2 regions of the Actinosynnema sp. NPDC020468 genome follow, and region 2 is predicted to be linked to the other one. Evidence: riboswitches for the same ligand, from Rfam matches in the RefSeq annotation. Region 2 holds a riboswitch; the other holds the start of a gene.

Region 1 (7,266 bases), on a different contig from region 2:
CGACCCCGTCCACAACCCGGCGACCGCGAGCACGGACCCGGCCGCGAGCATCGGCGCGCCCACGACCGGCGGCGCGCTGCCGTCCAGCAGCCCGTACGCGCCGACGCACAACCCCATCAGGCCGCCGATCACCAGCACACCGGTCAGCACCCTGGTCGACCTCGGCACGCCCGCGGTCCGGCCGTACCCGCGCGAGTCCATCGCCGCCGCCAGCACCAGCGACCGCTCGAACGCGTCCTCCAGCACCGGCACCATCAGCACCCGCACCGCCCGGACCCCGCGCACCGCGTCACCCCGCAGCGCCCGCGCCCGCCGCACCGCGCCGGCGCTCGCGACCAGCTGCGGCGCCACCGTCAACCCGACCACCACCGCCACGCTCACCTCGTACAGCGCGGCCGGCAGCGACCGCAGCAGCCGCTTGGCGTTGGCCAGCGCGTTCGCCGCGCCGACGCAGCACAGCAGGGTGGCGAGCTGAAGTCCTTGGCACAGCGCGAAAACCAGGCCCTCGGCGGTGACCGGGCCGCCCAGCCGGATGCCCGCGGCCCAGTCCGGCAGCGGCACGCGGGGCAGCACGAACAGCGTCGTCGCGCCCTCCATGCCGCCCAGCAGCACATGGAACACCACCCGGATCGCGATCACCACCAGCCCGAACCGCAGGAAAACCCCGTAGGCGCTCGCCCACGGGGTGTCCTGGCGGCACAGCACGGCGACGAACCCGGCCACCGCGATCACCAGGCCGAGCAGCACCGGGTTCGTGGTGCGCGAGGCGACGGCCGCCAGTGCCACCGCCCACAGCCACCACGCGCCGGGGTGCAGCCTGCTCACCCGGCCGCCTTGCGCCGCCGTGCGACCAGGAACGCGACGCCGCCCAGCACCGCGATCACCGCCAGGCCGACCACCAGCCCGACGGGGCTGCCCCGGGTCGCGGTCGGCTCGACCGCCACCGAGGTGGCCGACGGACCGGCCGCGCTCGAGGACACCGAGGACTCCGACGCTGCGGACGACCCCGAGGACTGGGCCGACGCGGAGGTCGACGACAGCGCGACCGACGAGCCCGTCGTGGTGACCGCGGTGGTGGTCGTGGTCGCCGCGGGTTGGCCGGGTTGACCCGGTTGTGCGGGTTGACCCGGTTGACCCGGTGCGGTGAGCGCCGGTTGACCCGGCTGCTGCGGGGTGGGTTTCGGCTGTGTGGGCTGCGGAGCGGGCTGGGTCGGACGCGGGGGAGCGGGCGGCGCGATGCCGGGTTGCTCGCCCGAGCCGAACGCCCAGCCCTCGACCGAGCCCGCCGGCGGGTCGTACGAGCCCGCGCCCAGGTCGCTGTAGCTCCAGGAGCCGCCGGGCGGTGCGTGCCAGTACGACCAGTACGCCGTCGCCGGTGAGGCGTTGACGCACGGGTCGGCCGCGGGCTTGGCGTTGATCCGGCACACGAAACCCGGCTGGCGGGAGGCGAACGTGTAGCCGAAGCCCGCCGCCTGCATGGCGGCCAACCCGGTCGCCGGGTCGCCCGCCGCGCACCCCGTCTGCACGCCGCCGCCCAGCGACCGGTAGTCCACCACCACCGTCACCCCGGAGCAGTCGGCCGCGTGCGCCGCCGGGGCGGTCGGCCCCAGCAGCGCGCCGACGACCAGTGCGAGCCCTAACGCCCGTCTCACGGAGCCGTCGACGGGGCCTGGCCCGAGCCGAACGCCCACCCTTCGACACTGCCGGGAGCGGGGTCGTACCCGGCCGCGCCGGACGTGCTGTAGGTCCACGTGCCGCCGGGCTGGGCGTGCCAGTAGGACCAGTACGCGGTGGCCGGGGCGCCGTTGCACGGGTTGGGCAGCGCGTTGATCCGGCACACGAAACCGGGCTGCCGCGGCACGAACGCGTAGCTGAAGCCCGCGCCGGTCAACGCGGTCAGCCCGCTGGTGGGGTTGCCCGGCGCGCACTGGGTGGACACGCCGCCGCCCAGCGCGCCGTTGTCGACCACCACCGTGACACCGGACGTGCCGGCGCACGCGGCGGCCCGCGCGGCGGGGGAGACCGCCACCTGCAACCCGACCGCGGCCAGCACCGCGGTCACCACCGACAGGGTCTTCCTCATCGCCTGCGCTCCTTAGCCGTCGTGAACCTCTTGCGGGCCAACACCGTCGTGAGCACGCCCGCGAGCAGCAGCAGCGTCCCGAGCCACAGCGCGGGCGCGACGTCCACGCCGGTGTAGGCGAGGGTGCTGCCGGTGCCGCCGTACACCACCGGTGCCACCTCGTCCGTGGTGGTGGTCGTGGTGTCCTCCGCCGACGTCGTCGTGGGGTCGGTGGTGGTCGTGCCCGGATCCGCGGTCGTCGTGGCAGTGGTGGTGGACGTGGGTGTCGTCGTGGACGTGGTGGTCTGGCAGTCCGGCGCCGGCGCGGGTCCGGCGTCGCCCTCGGGGGACAGGTCGGCGAAGTTCACGCCCACCAGGCCGGTGATCGCCTGCGGGGTCGCGCGCACCGCGCCGGCCGGGGTGAACGCGGTCGCGTCGTAGGGGATCGCGCCCCGCCGGTCGGCCTCGCCCGAGCACCCGACCTGCAACCCGGTCAGGTACTCCCCGGCCTTGGTCGCGGCGTCGGACCGGCCACCCGCGCGCAACGCCTGCGCGGCCAGGCCGGTGCTGTTCGCGTTCACCGTCCCGGTGGGCGGCGTGCCGGAGAACCCGCCGTCGGCGGTCTGCTTCGCCACCAACCAGTCCAGGGCCTTGGTCGCGGCCTCGGTCCGGCCGGCCTTGAGCAGCGCCTGCACGACCATGCCGGTCGAGTCGACGTCGGACTTGCACTCGGCGAGGCCCGGGTAGAGCGGGAAACCGCCGTCCGGGCACGCGGAGCCGGCGAGGAAGTCGACCGCCTTCGCGGGCGCGCCGCCCGCCCCGGTCAGCACGAGCACCGCGAACGCCTGGCCGAAGTTGTTGGACGTGTCCTCGTAGTCGGACTTGTCCCGGTACCGACCGGTGCCCGGGTCCAGCAGCGCGCCCAGCCGGGTGATCAGGTCGACGCCGCCGAACGCCCTGGGGTCCTTGCCCTGCGCCTGCGCGGCGAGCGCCAGCTTCGCGATCGGGGCCGGGTACTCGCCACCCTCGCCGTCGGTGACGTACCCCTCGATCACGTCGGGCTTCGCCAGCCACGCGATCATCTTGTCCGAGTTGTCCCGGGCGACACCGGCCGCGTCGAACGCGAACAGCGCGTCGATGGTGAGACCCTGGTCGTCGAAGCCGTCGCGCTGGAGGCGTTCGCCGTCGAGCAGTTGGCGGGCGAGCCACCCGGCGGCGGCCTTCTCGGGGGAGGTGGTGGTCGGCGTCCGGGCCGAGGCGTGGCTGGCGGGCACGGCGACGAGCGTCGCGAGAGCCGCGGCCAGGACGGCGGCGGTCCGTCTGAACGACATGGTCGACCTTTCCGGGTGCGGGCACGACCGAACCCGGACAGCACGAGGCCGCCGCCGGGCTCCGTGCCGTGGTCCTCGACGGCGTTGTGGAGCGCTGCGCGCGGCGGGTGTTCGGGCTCGTCCCAGCGGGACCTACCGTTGCGGGTCAGCGCCGGATTCCCACCGGCTTCCCCCGTCCACGCGCGATTGCCGATCATTTGTCACCCGGGTTGTCGTGTCAATCCGCCTGTAGCGCGATGCTGCTCACCCTGGTGGAGGGCTACCGTCGATCAACGAAAATGGACAAGTGAGGTGTCGGATGACGACTCTCGCCTCGGTGCGCGACGGTCTGGTGGCCTGGGTCGCACGGCGATCGGTCACCAGGTGGGTCATGGGTCGCATCGGTTCGCGAGCCCTGTCGCTGCTCCCGGACGCGGCGTTGGTGCCCTTGCGCCGGGACGGCGTCGAGCCCGCCGCGGCGATGGAGCGGCTGCGGCTGACCGGTCCGGTGCACCGCCTGCCGGTGCCGTTCGGGGTGCGGGTGTGGCTCGTGACGGGGCGGCCGGAGGCCAAGGCGGTGCTCGCGGACACCGACGCCTTCAGCAACGACTACGCCCGGCTCGGCGCGGCGGTCGGCCGGATCGAGCAGGCGCCCGGCGGCCTCGGGTTCGCCGACCCGCCCGACCACACCCGGCTGCGCAAGCTGCTGACGCCGGAGTTCACCATGCGGCGGCTGTCGCGGCTGGTGCCGCGGATCGACCAGATCGTGACCGAGCGGCTCGACGCCATGGAGGCCGCCGACGGGCCGGTCGACCTGGTCGCGGAGTTCGCGCTGCCGATCCCGTCGCTGACCATCTGCGAGCTGCTGGGTGTGCCGTACGCGGACCGGGCGCGGTTCCAGGAGTTGGCGGCGGCGCGGTTCGACCTGTTCGGCGGTGCGACGTCGGCGCTGGGCGCGATCTCCGAGTCGCTGGAGTACATGCGCGAGATCGTGCGGCGGGAACGGCTCGACCCGGGCGACGGGTTGATCGGCATGATCATCCGCGAGCACGGCGACGCGGTCGGCGACGAGGAGCTGGCCGGGCTCGCCGACGGCGTGCTGACCGGCGGGTTCGACACCACGGCGAGCATGCTGGCGCTGGGCGCGGTCGTGCTGATGGGCGACCCGGCGGCGCGCGCGGCGATGAAGGACGACGACGCCGCGGTCGGCCCGCTGGTCGAGGAGCTGCTGCGGCACCTGAGCGTGGTGCAGGTGGCGTTCCCGCGGTTCGCCCGGCACGACCTGGAGATCGCGGGCACCGGGATCAAGGAGGGCGACGTCGTCGTGGTGTCGCTCAGCGCGGCCGACCGCGCCGAGGCCGCCGCGTTCGACCCGACCCGACCGCCGTCGGCGCACCTGGCGTTCGGCCACGGCGCGCACCGGTGCGTCGGCGCCGAACTGGCCCGCATGGAACTCCGCGCCGCCTACCCCGCCCTGCTCCGCCGCTTCCCGAACCTCCGCCTCACCGACGACCGGCCGACCTTCCGCACCGCCTCGATCGTGCACGGCGTCGACCGGCTCCTGGTGCACACCGACTGACGGCCGGGTCTAGCCGGTGCGCACCCGCCGGGCCTCGGCGCGGGTGACCGGCGTCGGCGGCCGCACGCCGTGCAGGACGTGGGCCAGGACTTCGGCTCCCCGAACCACGCGTGGCCCCGGCCGGTTGTAGTAGGAGGGTCCGTCCAGGATCCAGACCTCCGCGTCCGCGGTCGACAGCGGCAGCACGGCGAGTTCGGCCTCGGTGCGCTCCGGCGGGAAGCCGCACGGCAGCAGCAGCACGACGTCGGGCCGGGCCGCCACGACCGCGTCCCACCCGATCGGGGAGGTGTGCTCGCCGGCCGAGGCCAGCAGCGGCTCGCCGCCCGCGCACGCGATCTGCTCCGGCACCCAGTGGCCCGCGGGCCACACCGGGTCCAGCCACTCGATCGCGGCCACCCGGGGCCGGGGTCGGTCCGCGACCGACGCGCGCACTGCGGCCAACCGCGACCGCAGCGCCGCCTCCTCGCGTTCCGCCACGTCCGGCACCCCCAGCGCCGCGCCCACCTCGCGCAGGCAGCCGAGCACCTCGTCCAGCGTCCGCGGCTCCAGCGACAGCACGCGCGGCCCGACGTCCATCACCCGCACCGCCTCCGACACCCGCCGGTAGGACAGCGCGCACACCTCGCACAGGTCCTGCGTCAGCACGAGGTCCGGTCGCGCGGCGGCGACCAGGTCGCCGTCGAGCCCGTACAGCGACGACCCGCGGTGCACCGCCGAGTCGATCTCCCGACTGGTCATCCGGTCGTGGTCGACCGACGAGGAGGTCACCACCGGCACGTCCGCCACCGACTCCGGCCAGTCGCACTCGTGCGTCCGCCCGACCAGCGAGTCCGCGAACCCCAGCACGGCCACCAGGTCGGTCGCGGCGGGCAGCAGGGACACGATGCGCGTCATGCACCGCACCCTAGGCCGCCGCGACCCGGCGCCGGACCTAGTGCGGCAGGCCCACGTAGTTCTCCGCGAGGCTGGTCGCCGCCGCCGCGGACGAGCACACGTACTCCAGCTGGGACAGCTGGAGCGGCCGGTCGAGCGGGTCGGGGGAGGTGTGCAGCATCGCGGTCATCCACCACGCGAAGTGCGTGCTCCGCCAGACCCGGCGCAGGGCGCGCTCCTCGTAGCCGTCGAGCAGGTCCGTGCGGCCGGAGGCGAAGAACTCGGCCAGCGCGGGCGCCAGCACCGCCACGTCGGCCACCGCGAGGTTCAGCCCCTTCGCGCCCGTCGGCGGCACGATGTGCGCCGCGTCGCCCACCAGGAACAGGGCGCCGTGGCGCATCGGGGTGCTCACGAAGCTGCGCATCGGCGTGATGCCCTTGTCCAGCACCGGACCGGCGCGCAGTTCCCACCCCGGCAGGCCCAGCCGGGTGGCGAGCGCGGACCAGACGCGGTCGTCGGGCCAGTCCTCGATCCGCTCGCCCGGGTCGACCTGGAGGTAGAGCCTGCTCCGGGTGGTCGACCGCATGCTGTGCAGGGCGAACCCGTCCGGGTGCCACGCGTAGATCAGCTCGTCGGTGGACGGCGGCACGTCGGCGAGGATCCCCAGCCACGCGTACGGGTAGTCCCGTTCCCAGGTGGTCCGCAGCGGCGCGGGGATCGACTCGCGGGAGACGCCGTGGAACCCGTCCGCGCCCACCACGATCGAGCAGGTGATCCGGCGCGGTGTGCCGGAGGAGTCCACGAACGACACCGACGGCGTCGGCCCGGTGACGTCGTGCACGGCGGTGTCGGACACCGAGAAGTGCACCTCCTCCTCGCGGGCCGCGAGCAGTTCCTTGACCACCTCGGTCTGGCCGTGGATCCACACCGACCGGCCGGTGAGCGCGCGGAAGTCGATCCGGCGCCGTTCGCCGGGCCACTGGAGGTGCACGCCGTCGTGCCGCAACCCGTCGGCGCGCAGCCGGGTGCCCACGCCCGCCTCCACGAGCAGGTCCGCGGTGCCCTGCTCCAGCACCCCGGCCCGGATCCGGGCCTCCACGTGGGCGCGGGAGCGGTTCTCCACGACGATCGAGTCCACGCCGCGCAGCGAGAGCAGGCGGGAGAGGAGCAGTCCGGCGGGGCCGGCGCCGATGATGGCGACCTGGGTGCGCATGACCCGAGCGAAGCCCGGATCCCACCCGGGCAGAAGGCCTGGTGTCCACTCAGTGGAAGGCGCGGCCGATCCCGCCCGCCGCGACCCGCAGCGACGCCACGTGCCGGACCGGGTCCCGGCGCAGTCCGGTCACCAGTCCCAGCGCGGCCACCACGGCGCCCTCGGCGTCGAACACCGGCACCGCGACCGAGCAGGTGCCCAGCGACATCTCCTGCACGGTCCGGGAGTA
Region 2 (7,266 bases):
GCGGAACTCGAAGCGTTGCGGGCGGGCGAAGCGTCCATCCCTCTATGCCGCGCCTCTGTGCCGCGCCTGCGTGCCCGAGTGGGCGCCGGGTCGCACACCACGAGCCGTGGGTGATCGCGGGTACGGCAACTCCCAGCACGCCGCCCGCCTCACCCTCACCGACGCCGCGTCCCGGCACCGTTCCGGAGCGCCGTGACCAGCAGGGCGACCTGCTCGACCGGTGACCGGCCGCCGACGTGCCGGCCCCTGCCGCGCACCTGCTCGAAGCGATCGGCGCGGCCCACCGGCGCGGTGGGCGGTGGGCGGGGTCAGATCGCGTAGCGGGGGCTCGTGAAGGGCCAGTCGCGGGCGATCCAGGCGGGGACGAAGGCGTCCAGGGCGCGTTCGAGGGCGGTGCCGACGTGGTCGTCCACCACCCACCACGAGATGAGCGCGTCGTCGGCCGGGTCGATGTAGACGCAACCGAGGAGGGCTGTTTCGGCGTTGTCGAAGAGGGCGTAGTTGAACGACTCGTGGGCGTTCTGCTCGCGCTCGTGGCGGGCCAGGTCGGCGCGGTCCTGCTCGTGGGTCATGGTTGCCGGCGGCCAGCCCCACTTCTCGCCGTACAGGGACCACAGGCGGTCGCGGGAGCCCATCACGGCCGGGTGGTCCAGGTCCACGTCGGACTCGCGGATCGGGCGCAGGTGGTGGCCGGTGCCCAGGTCCACTCGGGTCGGGTGGGCGAAGTCGGCGGGGAGCCAGGGCATGGGGCGGATTGTCGATCACGACGTCGTTCGGCGCCAACGAAAATCGGTGGCCCGGCGGGATTGGAGGTGGCCAGACTTGCCCGGTGGGTGACGATCTGGTGTTGCGCGTGGCACAACCCGGGGACTTGGATCGGATCGGCGCGCTGCTGACCGATCGGGGGACGGCCGACGACGCCGTCGACCACCGACTCGTGGTCGAGGACCCCGACGCCGGGTGGGAGCGGTGCGCGGTGGTGGTCGACGGTGATCGGGTGGTGTCCACCTTGACGCTGCTGGACGAGACGCTCCACCTGGGCGGGGTGGAGATCCCGGCCGGGCAGATCGAACTGGTGGCCACCGACCGCGCGTACGAGGGGCGCGGGCTCGTCCGGCGACTCGTGGCGTGGGCTCACGAGCTGTCGGCGCGGCGCGGGCACCTCACCCAGGTGATGCTCGGGATCCCGTACTTCTACCGGCAGTTCGGGTACGGGTACGCGGTGCCGATCTCGGCGACCCGGGCCGTCACCGGGAAGCCGGTCACCGAGGGGCACACGATCCGGCGGGCGACGGTCGCGGACATCCCGGCCATGGCGTCGTTGCAGGCGGGTGAGCAGGAGCGGGCGGATCTGTTCATGCCGCACTCGGCGGGGTTGTGGCGGTGGCTGGTCGAGCGCGCGGGCAGCACCGAGTGGGTGGTCGAGCGGGCCGGCGTGCCGGTGGCCACCGGGCGCACGACGCCTCCCGAGGAGGGGGTGCGGTTGTGCGAGCAGGCGGCGGTGGACGTCGACGCGGCACGGGCGCTGCTCGTGCTGTCCGAGGCGGCCGAGGTGACCGAGCGGCCGGACACGGTGGCGGGTGACGCGGTCGAGCCGTTCCTGGCGCCGGCGGCGGAGCAGGCCGAGTCGTACTACGTGCGGGTGGCCGATCCGGTGGCGTTGTTCGACCGGTTGCGGCCGGTGTTCGGGGCGCGGTTGCGGGACGCGGGGTTCGACGCGGGCGAGGTGCTGGTGTCGTTCTTCCGGTCGCACCTGCGGATGCCGTTCGCGGACGGGGTGGTCGGGCCGGTCGTCGCCGGTGGCCGGATGCAGGGTCCGGGTGCCGAGGGCGGTGCGGGCGTGGCTCCGGACATGGTGGCGGCGCTGCTGTACGGGCCGTGGGGCATGAAGGGGTTGCAGGCGCGGTTCGCCGACGTCTACCCCGGGCCGAAGGCGGACCTGATGTACGCGCTGTTCCCGCCGGTGCGGGCCGACCTGATGACGTTCTACATGCCGTGACCGACCGCCGCGCGTGATCGACTCGGTCACGTGACCGGAGCCGACGCGACCGAGTCGATCAGCCGGGCGGTGGTGTCGGCCGGTCGAGGTTCGTCCTCGAGGTTCGGCTTCGAGGTTCGTCTTCGGGGTTCGGCTTGTTCGGCTTCGGGTGGGCGTGGGTCAGGTGCCGTAGGTGGCGAACTCGAGGCCCAGGGCCGCGCCGGCGAGGATCAGGAGTGCGCCGGCGGCGGTCAGAGTGCGGCGGTAGGTCGGGTCGCTCAGTCGGCGGCGGGCTCGGGAGACCAGGGCGGCGACGATGACCTTGCCGCCGACGAGGGTCAGGTAGAAGCCGAGCAGGAGGGCGATTCCGGACGCGGGCGACTGGCGCCAGGTGGTGACGGTCAGCGGGCCGAGGGCCGTTGCCCACGCCACCCACGGGTGCGGGTTGAGGATGTTGATCAAGGCCGCGCGGTGGAGGGGGATGCGGGGCGCGTCGCCGGACAACGTGGCGGTGCGGGCTTCGCGGATGGTCTGCACGCCGCTCCACACCACGAACACCGCGCCGACGACGCCGATGACGGCCAGGGCTCGGGCCGGGAGTCGGTCCAGCACGAGGAGGGTGATCGCGACCACCACCGAGTCCGACAGCAGCGGGGCGCAGGCGGCCAGGGCGCCGGCGCGCCAGCCCGAGCGCAGGGCCGAGGTCACGACCAGGACCAACAGGGGGCCGGGGCTGATGCTCGCGGCCAACCCGAGGGCCAGCCCCAACCCCAGGGCGTTCACGACGGGCAGACTAGTCGGGTGTCCGACTACGCCCGCGTGCTGGCCGCGCTCCGCCGCGTCCGGGGTTTGAGCCCGTTCTTCGCCCTCGACGTCGGTCGGCCGGACGACGGGTGGCGGGCCGGAACCGAACTGCTCGACGGGCCGGCGCTCGGGGAGACCGTCGGGCGGATCGGCGAGCGGTACCGGGCCGGTGAGGCACGGGTGGCGGCGTCGTTGTTCTTCCTCGGGTACTCGGCGCGGTTGACGTGTCCGGTGGTCGCGGCGCACGCGGTGGGCGAGGCGGTGCCGGACATCCGGCCGGACAACGTGTGGTGGCACTACGGGCCGGAGGGGTTCCGGGTCAGGTTGCGGGAACCGGTGGGTGGGACGGCGACCGTCGCCGAGTCGTTGGCGCCGGTCGTGGCCGCGCTGCGGCGGGTCGTCCCGGTGGCCGAGGGACTGCTGTGGGGCAACGCCGCGTCGTCCATGGCGGGTGCGCTGCGCACGGTCGCGCGCAGCGGTGAGCGGACCGCCGAGGAGTGCGTGGACCTGGGCGAACGGCTGTTGGGCGAGCACCCGTTCGCCGGGTCCGGCGAGTTCGTGCCGTTCCCCGGCGAGGTGGCGTTCCGGCGGCGCAGTTGCTGCCTCTACTACCGCCTCGACGGCGGTGGCACGTGCGGGGACTGCCCGCTTCCGCCGAGGTGAGGTGCGTGACAACTCGTCCGGCCGGTTGTGCGCAGTGGTCCGGGAGATCTACGGTCACCTGCGCCGCAGTGGACGGGAAGCCGGTGTGAATCCGGCGCGGTCCTCGCCACTGTGACCGGGGAGCCGACCCGCCGAGAACGTCACTGGCCGCACGGTGCGGCTGGGAAGACGCGGGCACGGCGTCGATCCGGGAGTCAGGAGACCGGCTGCGGCACGTGTTGTTGTTGACCTTCCACGAGGTATGGAGGAGGCCGTCATGACGAGCCCCGCACTCCCCTTGACCGTTCCCATCCCGAAATGGGCCTACGCGGTGGCGCTCGTCGCGCTGTTCGTCGCGTGGGTCGTCCTCCAGGAGAACGGGATCGCGCTCGGCCAAGCGGCCGAGACCGTCCACGAGTTCTTCCACGACGGGCGCCACGCGCTCGGCGTCCCCTGCCACTAGGGGCTGGGACGCCTTGAGCACTTACAAGAGCTTCCTGCTGCGCGGAATCGCGGCGGGAGGCGTTGCCGGCCTGCTCGCCGGACTCGTCGGTCTGATCGTCGTCGAGGTTCCGATCAAGGCCGCGCTCGCCATCGAGGAGGCGCGCGCGGCGACGGAACCCGCCGAAGAGGCAGGTCACGAGCACGCCGAGATGTTCGGCCGCGGCACCCAGCTGCTCGGTGGCGTGCTCGCCGCCGTGGTCGTCGGCCTGGCCGTCGGCGCGCTGTTCGCGACCGCCTACGCGGGGTCGCGACGCTGGTTCGTCAACCGCACCCCGTTCAGCCGCAGCGTCACCCTGGCGCTGGCCGTGTACGGGGCGGCGGCCGTGCTGCCCGCGATCAAGTACCCGGCGAACCCGCCCGCGGTGGGCAACCCGGACACCGTGGACTACCGCACGGTGCTCTACCTGGGCGTGATCGCGGCCGGTCTGCTGCTGGTGTTCGCGGCGAGCTTCCTCGCCTCGAGGCTGGCACACCTGCCGCAGCCGATCTCGTCCACGATCGTCACGGTGGCCGTGGTGATCGGCGTGGTCCTGATCCTGGTGCTGTTCCCGGCGCCGCCGGATCCGGTGCCCGCCGACATGCCGAGCGACGTGCTGTGGGACTTCCGCGTCGCGTCGCTGTTCGAGACCGCCGCGCTGTGGCTCGGACTCGGCGTGGTGTTCGGCCTCCTGATCGACCCCGCGACGAGGAACGCGCAGGTCAAGCAGGTGTCAACGGTCTAGCAGCCCGGCGAGCGTCGCGCGGTCGACCCCTTCGAGGGTTTCCCGGAACACGCGGCGCTCGCCTTCGGGCACCGGCACGTCGCACGGCACCACGAGCACCGTGCAGCCTGCCGCGACGGCCGAGCGCACGCCGGTGGGCGAGTCCTCCACGGCGACGCAGCGCGTCGGGTCGACGCCCAGCGACCGGGCCGCCCTGAGGTACGGCTCGGGCAGCGGCTTGTTCAGCCCGTCCACCTCGTCGCCGCACACGGTGATGTCGAACAGGTGACGCCCGATCGTGTCCAGGGCGACCTCGGTCAGCCCGCGCTCGGTGGAGGTGACCAGCGCCATCGGGATCCCGGAGTCGCGGACCGCGCGCAACGCCTCGGGGGCGCCCGGCCGCCACGGCAGCCCGGCGCGGAACACCTCCTCGGTGCGGCGCTTGATCCACTCCCCGCCGTCGCGCAGGTCCGCGTCGGTCGGTTCCACGCCGACCTCGGCGAACAGCAGGGTCATGGTCGTCAGCGTGTTGGAGCCGACCATGGCCTGCCTGGTGGCGTGCGACAACGTGCCGCCGAGCTTCTCGGTGAACTCCCGCAGCGGGATGTCCCAGAGCTTCTCCGAGTCCAGCAACGTGCCGTCCATGTCCCACAGCACGGCTTCGAGGCCCACCGCGTCCCCTCCCGATCCGGACGATTCCGCGCGATCGGGCACCAGTCTCCCCTGATCGATCCCGAACCCGGGCACGCGGGCGGCGAAGAACACATCCGCCGAGGGTGAAAACGATGATCGACCGGAAGGTTCGCGCAGTTCGCGGCGGGTGTACCCGGCCCGGCCCCGAGACACGCGCCGACGCGCGCCACGCCTACGGCGTCGGGGGCGCGCCGAGGGTCGTAGTCTGACGCCGTGACCGATCCGGACCAGGCCGCCCAGACACCCTTCGACCCCGCGAAACCGCTCACCAACCCGATCATGGTGGCGGCGTTCGAGGGTTGGAACGATGCGGGCGACGCAGCCAGCACGGCGATCGAGCACCTACAACTCACCTGGGACGCCACGCCGCTGGCCGAGATCGACCCCGACGACTACTACGACTTCCAGGTGACGAGACCGACGGTCCGCATGGTGGACGGAATCACCCGGCGGGTGGAGTTCCCGACCACCCGGCTGTCGGTGTGCCGCCCGCCGGGCTCGTCGACCGACGTCGTGCTGGTGCACGGGATCGAACCGAACATGCGGTGGCGGAAGTTCGCGGCCGAGTTGCTGGAGCACATCGACAACCTGGGCGTCACCACCGTCGTGACCCTGGGCGCGCTGCTGATGGACACCCCGCACACCCGGCCCGTGCCGGTGACCGGCACCGCCTACGACGCGGCGGCGGCCGCGAAGTTCGGGCTGGAGCGGTCCCGCTACGAGGGTCCGACGGGCATCGTGGGCGTGTTCCAGGACCTGTGCGTGCAGGCGGGTGTGCCGGCCATCTCGTTCTGGGCCGCGGTGCCGCACTACGTGTCGCAGCCGCCGTCGCCGAAGGCCACCCTCGCGCTGCTGCACCGCGTGGAGGAGGTGCTCGACGTCGAGGTGCCGCTGGGCGCGCTGCCGGAGCAGGCCGAGGAGTGGGAGCGCACGGTCAGCGAGATGGCTGACGAGGACGAGGACGTGCGCAACTACGTCCGGGCGCTGGAGGAGCGCGGCGACGCGGAGATCGAGATCACCGAGGCCAGCGGCGACGCCATAGCGGCCGAGTTCGAGCGCTACCTGCGCCGCCGCGGCCGGGGACCGGGCCGGGGTCCGACGGGCCTGTAGGCGGCCGCGGCGCGCGTCACACCACCGGATCACGCCGCCGGGGTACCGGAACGCGCCGCGCGCGGGTTCCTCCCGACGGAGGACGACCCGGCGAACCCGGACCACGCGCGCGGGTCCCGGCCTCCGGGGTCCGACCGGCCGCAGGGTCCTCACAGGGGCTCGACGGCGCGCGGGTCCGGCGGGGAAAGCCCCGATCGCACGAGGTCCGGACGGAGAGGCCCGCACGCGCGGAGTCCGGCGGAGCGACTCGGGGCCTGGACGGAGGACCCGGCGGCAGGACACGTGGTCCGGGCAAGGGGACCCGGCAGGGGCGTGGTCCGGACGGAGGTCTCGCGAAGATGTCGGTGGCACGGGGGACGATCGAACCGGGGGCCGGAGGCCACCCCCGACGTCGGATCGCCGTCGCGGCGCTGTACGCGGGTGGCTTCCTCGGGCCGTTCGGCGGCGCGGTCACGTCGTCGGTGCTGCCCGAGATCGGCGGGGACTTCCGGGTGTCGGCCGGGGTGGCCGCCGGATCGTTGACCGCCTACCTGCTGCCGTTCGCGGCGCTCATGGTGGTGTCGGGGGCGTTGGGCGCGCGCTGGGGCGCCCGGCGGACGGTGCTGGTGGCGTACGTGGTGTACGCGCTGGCGTCGGTGCTGTGCGTGGTCGCGTGGACGTTCCCGGTCCTGCTCGCCGGTAGGGCGCTCCAGGGCGCGGCGAACTCGTTCACCACTCCCCTGCTGCTGGCGACCATCGCGGCGGTGACGCCGGCCGAGCGGTTGGGGCGCAGCCTCGGGTTGTTCGCGTCCATGCAGGCGGCCGGGCAGACGACGGCGCCGCTGGTCGGCGGGC

What was found. Region 2 has a riboswitch for cobalamin ahead of AB0G50_RS10495 (CbtB-domain containing protein). Riboswitches for the same ligand answer to the same signal wherever they lie in the genome.
Region 1: another riboswitch for cobalamin. It lies ahead of AB0G50_RS22215 (prenyltransferase/squalene oxidase repeat-containing protein); the one in region 2 lies ahead of AB0G50_RS10495 (CbtB-domain containing protein).

What each region holds. Positions count from the first base shown of each region.
Region 1 covers NZ_JBFAEO010000031.1:23,187-30,452, forward strand. The annotation lists gene AB0G50_RS22200 (energy-coupling factor transporter transmembrane protein EcfT) at 1-825, opposite strand, end outside; gene AB0G50_RS22205 (hypothetical protein) at 822-1,652, opposite strand; gene AB0G50_RS22210 (hypothetical protein) at 1,649-2,083, opposite strand; gene AB0G50_RS22215 (prenyltransferase/squalene oxidase repeat-containing protein) at 2,080-3,393, opposite strand; cobalamin riboswitch at 3,478-3,616, opposite strand; gene AB0G50_RS22220 (cytochrome P450) at 3,692-4,951, shown strand; gene AB0G50_RS22225 (cobalamin-binding protein) at 4,961-5,845, opposite strand; gene AB0G50_RS22230 (4-hydroxybenzoate 3-monooxygenase) at 5,883-7,037, opposite strand; gene AB0G50_RS22235 (IclR family transcriptional regulator) at 7,087-7,266, opposite strand, start outside.
Region 2 covers NZ_JBFAEO010000010.1:113,893-121,158, forward strand. The annotation lists gene AB0G50_RS10475 (GNAT family N-acetyltransferase) at 309-746, opposite strand; gene AB0G50_RS10480 (GNAT family N-acetyltransferase) at 830-1,999, shown strand; gene AB0G50_RS10485 (LysE family transporter) at 2,159-2,761, opposite strand; gene AB0G50_RS10490 ((2Fe-2S)-binding protein) at 2,780-3,445, shown strand; cobalamin riboswitch at 3,480-3,671, shown strand; gene AB0G50_RS10495 (CbtB-domain containing protein) at 3,702-3,887, shown strand; gene AB0G50_RS10500 (CbtA family protein) at 3,901-4,650, shown strand; gene AB0G50_RS10505 (HAD family phosphatase) at 4,639-5,301, opposite strand; gene AB0G50_RS10510 (PAC2 family protein) at 5,536-6,432, shown strand; gene AB0G50_RS10515 (MFS transporter) at 6,771-7,266, shown strand, end outside.